DNA from 4 places in the Streptomyces sclerotialus genome. Region 2 is predicted to be linked to each of the others. Evidence: riboswitches for the same ligand, from Rfam matches in the RefSeq annotation. Region 2 holds a riboswitch; each other region holds the start of a gene.
The links. A riboswitch is a leader RNA that binds a small molecule or an ion and turns the genes downstream of it on or off. The one in region 2 is predicted to bind cobalamin.
Positions count from the first base shown of each region.

Region 1 (3,420 bases), 1.4 Mb from region 2:
CGCGTCAACGAGCGCGACTTCTTCGCGGCGGACGAGGTCGCGCGGCGGCGGTCCGCCTCACCGTTGCGCGACGTCGTCGACCGCATCGCCGGTATGTTCACCGCCACCTCGGACGCGGCGACCATGATGCTCGTGGTGACCGATGCCGACGGCGCCGTCCTGTGGCGGGCGGGCGCTGCCGCGGTCCGCCGCCGGGCCGACGCACTCGGGTTCACCGAAGGCGCGGACTGGACCGAGGCCAAGGTCGGCACGAACGCGATCGGCACCGCGCTGGCCGAGGCCGCGCCGGTCGAGCTCCTCGCCGGCGAGCACTTCGAACAGGGCCAGCACGCTTGGTACTGCAGTGCTCATCCGGTCCACGACCCGCGCACCGGTGAGGTGCTCGGAGTCATCGACATCAGCGGCCCGGCGCTGTCCCTGCACCCCGCGGTCGGCGTGCTGGTCGAGACGGCGACACGGCTGGCCGAGGCGGAGCTGTGGCGGTCGCACCAGGAACGGCTGGCCGCGCTGCGGCAGCTGGCCGAACCGCTGCTGGCCGGGGGCACGGGCCCGGCCCTGGTCGTGGACGACGACGGCTGGGTCGCGCACCGTGCGGGCGTCGCCGTGGGCGACCGGATCGCCGCACCGCGGGCCGGCCAGGCCGTCGCCGTACCCGGGCTCGGCGCCTGGCTGCCGGAGAAGCTGGCCGACGGCTGGCTGGTCCGCCCGGTGGGCAGCGGCCGCACCGTGCTGCTCGATCTCGACCTGTCCGGGACGCCGGTACTGCGGGCGAGTTCCGGCGACACCGCCTGGTGCCGGAGCATCACCAGGCGCCACGCCGAGATCCTGTCCCTGCTGCACGCGGCGGGCCCGGCCGGCCTGACCGCGGCCGCGCTGAGCCGGTCGATGTTCGGCGATCCCGGCCACCTCGTCACGGTGCGGGCGGAGGTGAGCCGGCTCCGCCGGCTCCTCGGAGCCGTCGTGGCCACCCGTCCCTACCGGCTCGCCGAGGGCGTACGGCTCACCCTTCGCCCCGGACGGTGAGAGGCTGCGCCCGCTTCGCGTGACCGGCCGGGACGGCCCGAGGCGACGCCCGGGAGTACAGACGTCGCCGGACCCTGCTCCCCGTCGGTGCCGCCGGCCTGCCACTGCCTCGGAGCGGTCGGGAGCACTCGGTGTCCGGTCCGGGGCGTCGGCCGTGTCCCTCGTCCAGAGCGGCTTGAGCCGGTACGTCAGCAGGTAGATGAGCGAGCCCGCACCGGCGGCGACGAACGCCCTCAAGGTCGCCGGCTTCCGGGAACGCCTTCGCGAACGGTCCCGTGTAGAGGTCGGACCGCCAGAAGGGCACCGACGCGGCAGCGCCGCCGACCCACGCCACGAAGCCCCGGTCCAGCACCCGGGACCGGTCGTAGAGCTCGGGGATACGGCGTGTGTCGGAACGGCCGCCGAGGCAGTGGTCGAGCGGCAGCACCGCGGCGAAGGGGGCGATGGCGACGACGGCGGCGGCGACACGATGGCGGCGACGGCGGCGGGGAGTCATGGGTCATGCCGTACTCCTGACTGGGGCGTGTTCCAGCTCACCCTCCGAATGCCGGACGGGACCCGCCGCGCCGCTGACCGGTCCCTTAGGGTGACCCGTGCAGCTGGTTCGCCCCGTCCGCCAGGCGGGAGGCGTCGTAAGAGGGAACCCGGTGGGAATCCGGGACTGCCCCGCAGCGGTGAGCGGGAACGACCGCCGTCATACGCACTGGGCCCGAAGGGCCTGGGAAGCGACGGCCAGTAGGTGTCCTCGTCGGTACCGATGAGGACGTGCTCGCGAGTCCGAAGACCTGCCACTGCCCGTGCACGGACGACTCGTGCGCGGACATCCCGGTGACCCCGAGGGCGGGTCGGCGTGCATACCAGGCGGCTGGCCGCGCATTGCCGCGCGAGGCCGGACCGCCTGGTCCGTCACCCTTCGCGCTCTCGTCCCGTTGCCGGGATCTCAGGGATTCATCTCGCGAAGGAGATCTCCGTGACAGCGAAGTCCGCAGCCGCGGCAGCACGGGCCACCGTGTACGGCTACCCCCGCCAGGGCCGGAACCGCGAACTGAAGAAGGCCGTCGAGGGCTACTGGAAGGGCCGGGTGACCGCCGACGTCCTCCGCGGCACCGCCGCCGGACTGCGCCGCACCAACTGGCAGCAGCTCGCCGGGGCCGGCATCCACGAGGTCCCCACCGGCGACTTCTCGTACTACGACCACGTGCTGGACACCACCGTCATGGTGGGTGCGATCCCCGACCGCCACCGGGAAGCCGTCGCGGCGGACGCCCTGGACGGCTACTTCGCCATGGCGCGCGGCACCCAGGACGTCGCACCGCTGGAGATGACCAAGTGGTTCGACACCAACTACCACTACCTGGTCCCGGAGCTGGGCCCGGACACGGTGTTCACCGCTGACTCCGCCAAGCAGGTCACCGAGCTCAAGGAGGCCGTGGCCCTGGGCCTCCCGGCCCGGCCGGTCCTGGTCGGCCCCGTCACCTACCTCCTGCTCGCCAAGCCCGCCCCGGGCGTGGCCCCGGACTTCGACCCGCTGACGCTGCTGGACCGGCTGCTCCCGGTCTACGCCGAGGTCCTCGCCGACCTGCGTGCCGCCGGCGCCGAGTGGGTACAGCTGGACGAACCCGCCCTCGTCCAGGACCGCACGCCGGCCGAGCTGAACGCCGCCGAACGCGCCTTCCGCGACCTCGGCGCCCTCACCGACCGGCCCCGGCTGCTCGTCGCCTCCTACTTCGACCGGCTCGGCAACGCCCTGCCGGTACTCGCGAAGGCGCCGGTCGAGGGCCTGGCGCTGGACTTCACGGAGGCCGCAGCCGCCAACCTCGACGCGCTCGCCGCCGTCGGCGGACTGCCCGGGAAGCGCCTGGTCGCCGGTGTCGTCAACGGCCGCAACGTCTGGGTGGGCGACCTGGAGAACGCCCTCGCCACGCTCGGCACCCTCCTCGGCCTCGCCGACCGCGTCGACGTGTCCGCCTCCTGCTCCCTGCTGCACGTCCCGCTCGACACGGCCCCCGAGCGGGACATCGACCCGCAGATCCTGCGGTGGCTGGCCTTCGCCCGCCAGAAGACCGCCGAGATCGTCACCCTCGCCAAGGGCCTCGCGCACGGCACCGACACCATCGCCGCCGAACTCGCCGCGAACCGCGCCGACCTGGCCACCCGTGCCCACTCCCCCCTCACCCGCGACCCGGCCGTCCGCGCCCGTACCGCCGCCGTCACCGAGGCCGACACCCGCCGCTCGCAGCCGTACGACAACCGGGCCGCGGCCCAGCGTGCCCACCTCCGCCTGCCGCTGCTGCCCACCACGACCATCGGCTCCTTCCCGCAGACCGGCGAACTGCGCACCGCCCGCGCCGATCTGCGGGCAGGCAGGATCGACACGGCCGGGTACGAGGAGCGCAT
Region 1 is NZ_JBFOHP010000002.1:6,805,915-6,809,334, reverse strand. It holds gene AAC944_RS29950 (GAF domain-containing protein) at 1-1,023, shown strand, start outside; cobalamin riboswitch at 1,606-1,830, shown strand; gene metE (5-methyltetrahydropteroyltriglutamate--homocysteine S-methyltransferase) at 1,994-3,420, shown strand, end outside.
Region 1: another riboswitch for cobalamin. It lies ahead of metE (5-methyltetrahydropteroyltriglutamate--homocysteine S-methyltransferase); the one in region 2 lies ahead of AAC944_RS24225 (ribonucleoside-diphosphate reductase subunit alpha).

Region 2 (3,420 bases):
GCCGTCTTCGTCTTCTTCTTCGTCGCCGTGACGATCATGGGCTTCCTGGCCGCGCGCTGGCGCAAGGCCGAGCAGTCCGACAACCTCGACGAGTGGGGCCTGGGCGGCCGTAGCTTCGGTACGTGGGTGACGTGGTTCCTGCTGGGCGGCGACCTCTACACGGCGTACACCTTCGTGGCGGTGCCCGCGGCGATCTACGCGGCAGGCGCTGCCGGCTTCTTCGCCGTGCCGTACACGATCCTCGTCTATCCGCTGATCTTCACGTTCCTGCCGCGGCTGTGGTCGGTGTCGCACAAGCACGGGTACGTCACCACCTCGGACTTCGTGCGCGGGCGCTTCGGTTCCAAGGCCCTGTCGCTGGCCGTGGCGCTCACCGGCATCCTCGCCACGATGCCGTACATCGCGCTGCAACTCGTGGGCATCCAGGCCGTTCTGGACGTGATGGGCGTCGGCGGCGGGGAGAACACGAACTGGTTCATCAAGGACCTGCCGCTGCTGATCGCCTTCGGCGTGCTGGCCGCTTACACCTACTCCTCCGGGCTGCGTGCGCCCGCGCTGATCGCGTTCGTCAAGGACGGTCTGATCTACCTCGTCATCGCCGTGGCGATCATCTACATCCCGATCGAGCTGGGCGGCTTCGAGCACATCTTCCACGTGGCGGGGGACGCCTTCGCGGAGACCAACCCGGCCACGGGCAAGCCGCGCGGAGAGCTGGCGAGCGGTCCGAACGCGCAGTGGGCGTACGCGACGCTGGCGCTCGGCTCGGCGCTGGCGCTGTTCATGTACCCGCACTCGATCACGGCGACGCTGTCCTCGCAGAACCGCAACGTGATCCGCCGCAACACCACCATCCTGCCGCTGTACTCCCTGATGCTCGGCCTCCTCGCGCTGCTGGGCTTCATGGCGATCGCGGCCGGCATCAAGGTGCAGAACGGGCAGCTGGCGATTCCACAGCTGTTCGAGAACATGTTCCCCGACTGGTTCACGGGCGTGGCGTTCGCCGCGATCGGTATCGGCGCGCTGGTGCCCGCGGCCATCATGTCGATCGCCGCGGCGAACCTCTTCACCCGCAACATCTACAAGGACTTCCTCAAGCCGGGCGCGACGCCCGCGCAGGAGCACAAGGTCGCCAAGCTGGTGTCGCTGCTGGTGAAGGTCGGCGCGCTGGCGTTCGTCCTGACGATGGACAAGACGGTGGCGATCAACTTCCAGCTGCTGGGCGGCATCTGGATCCTGCAGACCATGCCGTCGCTGGTCGGTGGCCTGTTCACCCGCTGGTTCCACCGCTGGGCGCTGCTCGCCGGCTGGGCGGTCGGCATGGTGTACGGCACGGTCGCGGCGTACGGCGTGGCGAGCCCGACGCAGAAGCACTTCGGCGGCTCGAACGCGGAGATTCCCGGTATCGGCGAGATCGGCTACATCGGCCTGACCGCGTTCGTGCTGAACGCGCTGGTCACGGTGGTGCTGACGGTGGTCCTGCGGGCCGTGAAGGCGCCGGCCGGGGTCGACGAGACCTCGCCGGAGGACTACACGGCGGACGCCGGTGACAAGGGCGTGCAGGTGGAGCTGCCGCCGGCCACGGCGGGATCCGCCCACTGACCCCGCCTGTGTGCGTGAGGCCGACGGGCCGCCGGTGGAAACCGGCGGCCCGTTGTCGTTGCCCGGCTGCACCACGGCCGCCCTGCCAGGGCACCCGCGGGCCGTGACCATCCGTACGTACCGCGGCACGCAGAGCAGTACACACAGCAGTACACACAGCAGTACACACAGCAGTACGCACAGCAGTACGCACAGCAGTACGCACAGCAGCACGGCGACACAAGATATGGGATTGGTCGCGAGGGGCGACACAAGATGTATGCTCGTCCTCGCTGTCGCCGCAGGGGAATCCGGTGCGAATCCGGAACTGTCCCGCAACGGTGTGCTGAGTGGGTATCTGCGCACTCAGCAAGTCCGATGACCTGCCGACGGTACGCCCGTAGCCGTCCCGGTGCGGGCGTCGAGACGTCCGGGCTCCGTGGGTTGGGCCGGTGGACGCTGCGTGGTGTGCCCGCGTGCCCGGCAAGGCGTCCGGCGCGGCTGCCCGTACGCCTCCGTCACCCCTCCTCCGGCGCCGGCCGAGTGAGGAGAGCACAAGGTGACCATCGCGCCCGCGGAGTCAGCACAACAGGCGCAGTCAGCACAACAGGCCCAGTCGGCACAGGAGGCCCGGCCGGCGCCCGCGCAAGGCCACGACGGCCCCGGCGCGGCCCTGCTGCGCACCCTGACCGACCTCACCGCTGACCTGCCGGCCACCGACCCGGGCAAGGTCGCCGCGGCCGCGCTGCGCGGCCGGCACGCCGGCTCGGACGAGGCGGAGCTGCGGGAGCTGGCGATGGAGGCCGCCGCCGGTCTGATCGGTGACGAGCCGCAGTACTCCAAGCTGGCCGCGCGGCTGCTGACGGCCGCGATCGCCGAGGAGGCCGCGAGCCAGGGCGCGACGGGGTTCGCCGCGTCGGTCGCCACGGGCCACCGTGAGGGCCTGATCGCCGACTCCACGGCCGCGTTCGTGAGCACGCACGCCGCCGCGCTGGACGCGCTGGTCGACGAGGCGCTCACGGACGGCGCCGACGACCGGTTCGGCTACTTCGGCCTGCGCACGGTGTACTCGCGTTATCTGCTGCGTCACCCGATCACCCGGAAGGTCATCGAGACGCCGCAGCACTTCCTGCTGCGGGTGGCGTGCGGCCTGGCCGAGGACCGCTCCGCGCGGGCGCTCGCGGACGTCGCCGAGCTGTACGGGCTGACCAGCACCCTTTCGTACCTCCCCTCCTCCCCCACGCTGTTCAACTCCGGCACCCGTCATCCGCAGATGTCCTCCTGCTATCTGCTGGACTCGCCGCTGGACGAGCTGGACTCGATCTACGACCGGTACCACCAGGTCGCGCGGCTCTCGAAGCACGCCGGCGGCATCGGTCTGTCGTACTCCCGGGTGCGTGCCCGCGGTTCGCTGATCCGCGGCACGAACGGGCACTCCAACGGCATCGTGCCGTTCCTGCGGACGCTCGACGCGTCGGTCGCCGCGGTGAACCAGGGCGGTCGTCGCAAGGGCGCGGCCTGCGTGTACCTGGAGACCTGGCACGCGGACATCGAGGAGTTCCTGGAGCTGCGGGACAACACGGGTGAGGAGGCGCGGCGGACGCACAACCTGAACATCGCGCACTGGATCCCGGACGAGTTCATGCGCCGGGTCGAGGCCGACCAGGACTGGTCGCTGTTCTCGCCGGTGGACGCGCCGGAGCTGGTGGATCTGTACGGCGCGGAGTTCGACGCCGCGTACCGGAAGGCGGAGGCCGCGGGGAAGGCCGTCAAGGCGGTGCCGGCCCGGACGCTGTACGCGCGGATGATGCGGACGCTGGCGCAGACCGGCAACGGCTGGAT
Region 2 is NZ_JBFOHP010000002.1:5,446,889-5,450,308, reverse strand. It holds gene mctP (monocarboxylate uptake permease MctP) at 1-1,599, shown strand, start outside; cobalamin riboswitch at 1,853-1,983, shown strand; gene AAC944_RS24225 (ribonucleoside-diphosphate reductase subunit alpha) at 2,138-3,420, shown strand, end outside.

Region 3 (3,420 bases), 1.7 Mb from region 2:
ACGAGCGGGTCCTCCTCGGCGGTGGTGACGACGACCGAGTCGCCCCGGGTCTTCGCGGTGAGCTCGACGCCGTCGAGGATGCGGGGCTTGGGGGAAGCGGTCGCGGCCCTGGTCAGGGAGCGGACGACGGCCTCGGGCGTGAGCCGGGTGCCGTCGTGGAAGGTGACGCCGTCCCGGATGGTGAACGTCCAACTGCGGCCGTCGCGCCGCCAGTCGGTGGCCAGCGCGGGCTTCGCGTTCCCGTCCGCGTCCAGCTTCACCAGCGTCTCGGCCGTGGACCAGCGGGAGAGCTTGAAGGCGTCGTCGGAGAGCGGGGAGAGGCCCGAACGCGGCGGCTGCATCATCGCCACGCGTATCCGTTCACCTTCGGAGGACGTGCCACCGGGACCGGACGACGCCGAGAAGCAGCCGGTGAGCAGTACGGAGGCCACGGCTAGGGACAGGAGGCGGGCGGGCAGGCGCACGGAACTCTCCGGTAAAGGGACGGTCAAGAGGAGACGGGAAAAGGTAACACGATGACAATCGTTTTCAATAGTTCCCGTTCTCCGGACCGCGGCCGAAGCGCCTGCACACCGCGAATCCGGCGGCGGCGAGCAGCAGGTACGCCGGTACGAGCAGGACCGCGTCCGGCGTCATGAGCTCCGCCGACCAGCCCGCGCCCCGCGCGTCGCCCTCCAGCAGGAGGCGATTGACGCTCAGGAACGTCAGGTGGGCCCCGATGGCGGCCCAGAGCGGGGACCGGCGCACGGCCGTACGGGCCGCGACGAGGGTCAGCCCGAAGACCGCCAGCAGGATCAGGTAGTCGGCCGGGGGCTGCCCGTCGGGCGCGAAGCCGATCGGCTGCGGAGCCCGGCCGAGCAGCCGGGCCGTCCCGGCTTCCACGACCGTCGACGCCGCCGGCACCAGCAGGAACACCGCCGTGGTGCCCAGTGCGGTGACCGTGCCGCCGAAGCGCTCGCGCAGGGCGGTCCAGGTGTGGCCGCGCAGCGTCGTCTCCTCCGGCAGCGCTTCGAGCAGCAGGGCGACCACCGCGTTGGAGACGAGGAACCCGGCGAGGGTGCCGAGGTCCGGACTCGACCAGCGCAGCATCCCGCCCGCCGTGGCCGCGCCGAGTACGAGTGCCGCCGCTGCCGCCGTCACGCCGACGCCCGTCAGGAACGCCCGTACGCTCGCGCCGGGGCCGCCGAAACCGAGCGGAGCCGCCGCGCGGCGCCGGTGCACGGCGACGACGACCGGCACGGCGAGCACACTGACGAGTGCGGCCGGGATCAGGCGCGCCGCCAGGCCCGAGGCACCGACGCGGTCGGCGACGGCCGTGCCCAGGGTCGTACCGCATCCCAGCGCGACGGCCATGACCAGACCACCGGCCAGGGCCCGGCCCACCGCCGCCGTACGCGACGTGGTGGGGGCGGGGCGGGGAAGGTCCGCCGTCCGTCGTTCTCTGATCGTCCCGCTCCGCCGCATACCTGCCCGGACCTCGCGTTCGTACCTCGTGTCGCCGACTCGTACCTCTGGCATCGTCGCCGTCGGCACCGCCTCCGACCTCCTGCTCAGGAGGGAAAGCCGGCTACATCCTTCGGTCTACGCGGGCGGGAGCTCCCACCTCCGGTCGCCGGCCGGTGCCGTGAAGTGCCTGTGGTAGCTGCGTGGGCCAGTCGTACCTTGCATGCGCATGTGCACATGTATGGGTCAGGGAATCCGGTGCGAATCCGGAACTGACGCGCAGCGGTGAGGGTGACGGGCGGGGCATCGGCCACTGGACGGCGCACGCGGTCCGGGAAGGCGTCCCGTCCGGGTGACCCCGAGTCCGAAGACCTGCTGGCGGCCTCCGGTGCGTGCCGCGCCGGGGGGAACACCGCAGACCGGGCTTCGCCAGTGCTCGCCCCGGACTCCGGCACCGTCACCCTCGACGGCCGCCGGCTGGGTGACACGGGCCGCCGGACGGTCGCCCGGCGCGTCGCCGTGGTCGACCAACAGGCCGAAACCCGGAGCGCGTTGACGGTACTGGACGTCGTACGCCTGGGCCGCGTCCCGCACCGCAGCGCATGGACGCCGGCGTCGGCGGCGGACGAGGAGGCCGTCCGTACCGCACTGGCCCGAACCGGCATGGCCGACAAGGCACACCGGCACTGGCACACCCTCTCCGGCGGCGAACGCCGGCGGGCCCAGATCGCCCGCGCCCTCGCCCAGGAGCCGCGTGAACTGCTGCTGGACGAGCCGACCAACCACCTGGACATCCGGCACCAGCTCGACCTGCTGAACCTGATCGCCGGCCTCCGCCTCACCAGCATCATCGCGCTGCACGACCTGAACCTGGCGGCGATGTACTGCGATCAGCTCGTGGTCCTCAAGGAGGGCCGGGTGGTGGCCGGCGGCACCCCGCAGGAGGTGCTGACCGAGACGATGGTCGCGGGCGTGTACGGGGTACGCGCGCGCATCACCCGGTCCGGGCCCGAGGACCGGCCCCACATCCGCTTCCTGCACACGCACACGTCCGCCCCCGCTCACCCGCCTGCCTCCGGGACGGGCCGGGGGCGGTGACCGGGAAGGCCGCTGGAACGCCGATCGCCACGCAGCACGGCTGCTCCCCGCGACACGGGGTACGCGGGCGCCATGAACAGCAGTGGGATCGCGGTCGGTACGTGTTCGTGGACGGACCAGGCGCTGGTACGCAGCGGCTGGTATCCGCGGGGACGCCGGGACGCGGAAGGCAGGCTGCGGTACTACGCCGAGCGGTTCCCCGTCGTGGAGGTCGACGCCACGTACTACGCACTGCCCAGCGCGCGGAACAGCGCACTGTGGGCGGAGCGCACACCGGACGGCTTCCGCTTCGACGTGAAGGCGTTCTCCCTGCTCACCGGGCACCCCACTGCACCGCACGCGCTCCCGCCCGGCCTACGGCCGGCACGCGAGCGGCCGGGCGCCGCGCGGGGCACCGACCCGGCGCTGCTCGACGAGGTCTGGGACCGGTTCGGACAGGGGCTGGAGCCGCTGCGCCGGGCCGGCCGCCTCGGCACGCTCCTCTTCCAGTTCCCGCCGTGGTGCGCGCCCGGCAGCCGGTGGGAGACGTTCCTCACCGCATGCCGGCAGCGGACCGAAGGGTGGCCCGTGGCCGTCGAGTTCCGTCACCCGGCCTGGTGGCAGGGGGACCAGGCGGAGCGGACGACGGCGCTTCTCGCGGAGCTGGGCATGGCGGCCGTGGCCGTGGACATGACCCGGACGCTCCCCCGTTCCGTCCCGCCGGTCACCCCGGTGACCTCTGCGCACACGGCGGTGGTCCGCTTCCACGGCCGCAGCGCCTCGTGGGGCAGCGGCAGCAAGGAGGACCGCTTCCGCTACGCCTACGCACCGTCGGAGCTGGCGGAGTGGGTACCGCGCATCCACGACATGGCCGCGCGGACCGACCGGGTCCACGTCCTC
Region 3 is NZ_JBFOHP010000002.1:7,152,667-7,156,086, reverse strand. It holds gene AAC944_RS31490 (ABC transporter substrate-binding protein) at 1-464, opposite strand, end outside; gene AAC944_RS31485 (CPBP family glutamic-type intramembrane protease) at 529-1,518, opposite strand; cobalamin riboswitch at 1,651-1,823, shown strand; gene AAC944_RS31480 (ABC transporter ATP-binding protein) at 1,876-2,541, shown strand; gene AAC944_RS31475 (DUF72 domain-containing protein) at 2,614-3,420, shown strand, end outside.
Region 3: another riboswitch for cobalamin. It lies ahead of AAC944_RS31480 (ABC transporter ATP-binding protein); the one in region 2 lies ahead of AAC944_RS24225 (ribonucleoside-diphosphate reductase subunit alpha).

Region 4 (3,420 bases), 1.0 Mb from region 2:
CGGCGAGTACACGGTGATGCCGGCGCACAGCAGGGGCGCGGCCACGTCCAGCGCGAGGCCGTCGGGGATGCGGACGGCGAAGTCCTCGGTGACCACCACGTGGGTGGAGTAGCCGCCGTAGGTGGGCTCGCCGTCGCGGCCCGTGGCGTTGTACGTCATCACGGGGCCGAGCGCGCCGGTGCAGTGCTGCTCGAATCCGGCCTTGCAGTTGTCGCACTCCCGGCAGGAGTCGACCATGCAGCCGACGCCGACCCGGTCGCCCACCTGGTGGCGGGTGACCTCCGGGCCGACCGCGGCGACCACGCCGGCGATCTCGTGGCCCGGGACCATCGGGAAGGTGCCCGGACCCCAGTCCGAGTCGACCTGGTGGATGTCGGAGTGGCAGATCCCCGCGTACTTGATCTCGATGAGGATGTCGTGCGCGCCGAGCTCACGGCGCGGAATGGTGGTGCGCTCCAGGGGTGCCTTGGGCGCGGGTGCTGCATACGCGGTGACAGAGGTGTGTGTCATGACATCGAGCCTGCGTGAGGAGCAGAAGCGGAGCCAGACCCCCCGTTTACGTACGAACGCCGTTGGTACCAATGGCAGTGTCACCTTCGCGACCTGCGGTTTCGCAGAGTTGTCCACAGGCCACCACGGGTTGTCGGCCGGACGCGGATACTGGCCATATGGACCAGCGCACCGAATTGAGCGAGTTTCTGCGCACCCGCCGCGCACGCCTGCAGCCCGAGGACGTGGGACTGCCGCGGCACGGCGGGCGGCGCCGGGTGCCGGGGCTGCGGAGGGAGGAGCTGGCGCAGCTGGCTGGAGTGAGCGTGGCGTACTACGTACGCCTGGAGCAGGGCCACGGGGAGAACGTCTCCACCGCCGTCCTCGACGCCATATCCGGCGCGCTCCGGCTCAACAGCGCGGAGCGGGCGCACCTCAACCACCTGGTCAAGCCGAAGGCCAAGCGCTCGCGCGGCGCCGGGCGCCCGCAGCGGGTGCGGCCCGCGCTGCAGCAGCTGCTGGACGCGATGGAGGGCATACCGGCGTACGTCGCGGGCCGCCGCCTGGACGTCATCGGGTGGAACCGCATGGCGTGCGCGCTGCTCGGGGACTACGCCGCGATGCCGCCGGAGCGGCGCAACATCGCCCGGCAGGTCTTCCTGGACCCCGAGTCCCGGGACCTCTTCGTCGACTGGGACAGCAAGGCCGCCGACATCGTCGCCTTTCTGCGGATGGACGCGGGCTGTCACCCCGACGATCCTCAGCTCGCCTCGCTGATCGGGGAGCTGTCGGTCAAGAGCGAGGAGTTCCGGCAGCTCTGGGCCGCGCACGACGTGCAGGACAAGGGGTTCGGTGTGAAGCGGCTGCACCACCCGGTGGTCGGCCCGCTGACGCTGTCGTACGAGACGCTGCGGCTGCCCGCCGACCCGGACCAGCAGCTGATCGTCTACAACGCGGAGCCCGGTTCGGCCTCGGCGGAGTCGCTGCGGCTGCTCGGGAGCTGGGCAGCGGAGGGGCCGGCGGACCGGGCCCCGGTGAGCGAGGACACCGCCGAGCGACAGGACGCGGGGGGCTGAGCCGGGCACGCAGCGCGGGGAGGGCGGGGGTGGGGGGTGGGGGGGAAGGGGGCCCCCGGAGAACAGCGGGGTTAGAGTGACCCGGCCGTGGTGTTCGGGAAGACCGGTGAAGACCTTCGGGTCCGATTCCGGAGCGGCCCTCGCCACTGTGATCGGGGAGTTTCCGACCCTTCCCGCGCGCCGGGTGACCTGTGCGCGTGGGGGCCACTGTCCGCCGGGCGCGGACGGGAAGGCCGGGCCGGACGCGCCCTCCTCCGGCTCTCGGCGAGAAGCGTCTCGACGAGCACGGAGGTACCCCGTAAGCCAGGAGACCGGCCACGGCATCTCACGAACGGATTCCACGAGGTGCTGGAGCGTGACGGCCGCATGACCGTGCCCACTCATACCCCCACAACCCCCACGCCCCCCGAGCTGCGGCAGTTCCGCTGGCAGCGGCGGGACACGGTCCGCACGGCCGGTCTGCTGGCCGTCATAGCCGGCTTGCACGTCATCGCCTTCGGCGTGCTGCTCCTGCTGGTGGTGCCGAACCACTACACGATCGGCACCCAGGTCTACGGCGTCGGCCTCGGCGTCACCGCGTACACCCTCGGCATGCGGCACGCCTTCGACGCCGATCACATCGCCGCGATCGACAACACCACCCGCAAGCTCATGGCCGACGGGAAGCGGCCGGTGTCGGTGGGCTTCTGGTTCGCGCTGGGGCACTCCAGCGTGGTCGTCGTGATGGCCGCCCTGGTGGCGGGCGGCGCGGCGATCGCGGGGACGCTGCTGGACGACGGTTCCCGCACGCACCAGGTGCTCGGCACGGTCGGCACCACCGTCTCCGGCGGGTTCCTGTACCTCATCGCGGCCCTGAACCTCGTCGCGCTGGCCGGCATCTGGCGGGTGTTCCGGTCCATGCGGGCCGGGACGTACGACGAGGCCGAGCTGGAGCGGCAGCTGGACTCGCGCGGCTTCATGAACCGCGTACTGGGCCGCTTCACCAAGTCGATCTCCCGCCCGGGGCAGATGTACCCGCTCGGCTTCCTCTTCGGCCTCGGCTTCGACACCGCGACCGAGGTCACGCTGATGGTGATGGCCGGCAGCGGGGCCGCAACAGGTCTGCCCTGGTACGCGATCCTGTGCCTGCCACTGCTGTTCGCGGCCGGCATGAGCCTGTTCGACACGCTCGACGGCACGTTCATGAACTTCGCCTACCAGTGGGCGTTCGCCAACCCGGTGCGCAAGGTCTACTACAACCTCACCATCACCGGGCTGTCGATCGTGGTGGCCTTCTTCATCGGCACCATCGAGCTGGTGAGCGTGCTGCACGACAAGCTCGGGCTCACGGACGCGGTCACCGACTGGATCTCCGGGCTGAACCTGGACAACGTCGGTTATCTCATCGTCGGCATCTTCGTCGTCGTCTGGGCGGCGGCGATCGCCTACTGGCGGCTGTCCGGGGTCGAGCAGCGCTGGGCGGCCCGGGCGGCGGCCACCCCCGAAGCCTGAACCGCGGCCGGCCCCAGGCCCGCCGGCCCCCGGGCGGCCGGCTACTTGCCGGCCGCCTTCTTGGCCGCCCGCTTCATCTCCTGCTTGTAGGCGCGGACCTCGGCGAGGGATGCGGGGCCCGTGATGTCGGCCACCGAGCGGCGGGCGTCCTCCTCGCCGTACGGGCCGGCTGCCTCGCGCCAGCCCTCGGGGCGCACGCCGAACTGCTTGCCGAGGAGGGCCAGGAAGATCTGGGCCTTCTGCTTGCCGAAGCCGGGCAGCTCGTTGAGGCGTTTCAGCAGCTCGGCGCCGCTCCCGGCGTCCCGCCAGACCGCTTCCGCGTCGCCGTCGTAGTGCTCGACGAGGTACTGGCACAGCTGCTGCA
Region 4 is NZ_JBFOHP010000002.1:4,437,296-4,440,715, forward strand. It holds gene AAC944_RS19735 (NAD(P)-dependent alcohol dehydrogenase) at 1-510, opposite strand, end outside; gene AAC944_RS19740 (helix-turn-helix domain-containing protein) at 669-1,565, shown strand; cobalamin riboswitch at 1,637-1,899, shown strand; gene nicT (Nickel transporter NicT) at 1,932-3,056, shown strand; gene AAC944_RS19750 (HhH-GPD-type base excision DNA repair protein) at 3,098-3,420, opposite strand, start outside.
Region 4: another riboswitch for cobalamin. It lies ahead of nicT (Nickel transporter NicT); the one in region 2 lies ahead of AAC944_RS24225 (ribonucleoside-diphosphate reductase subunit alpha).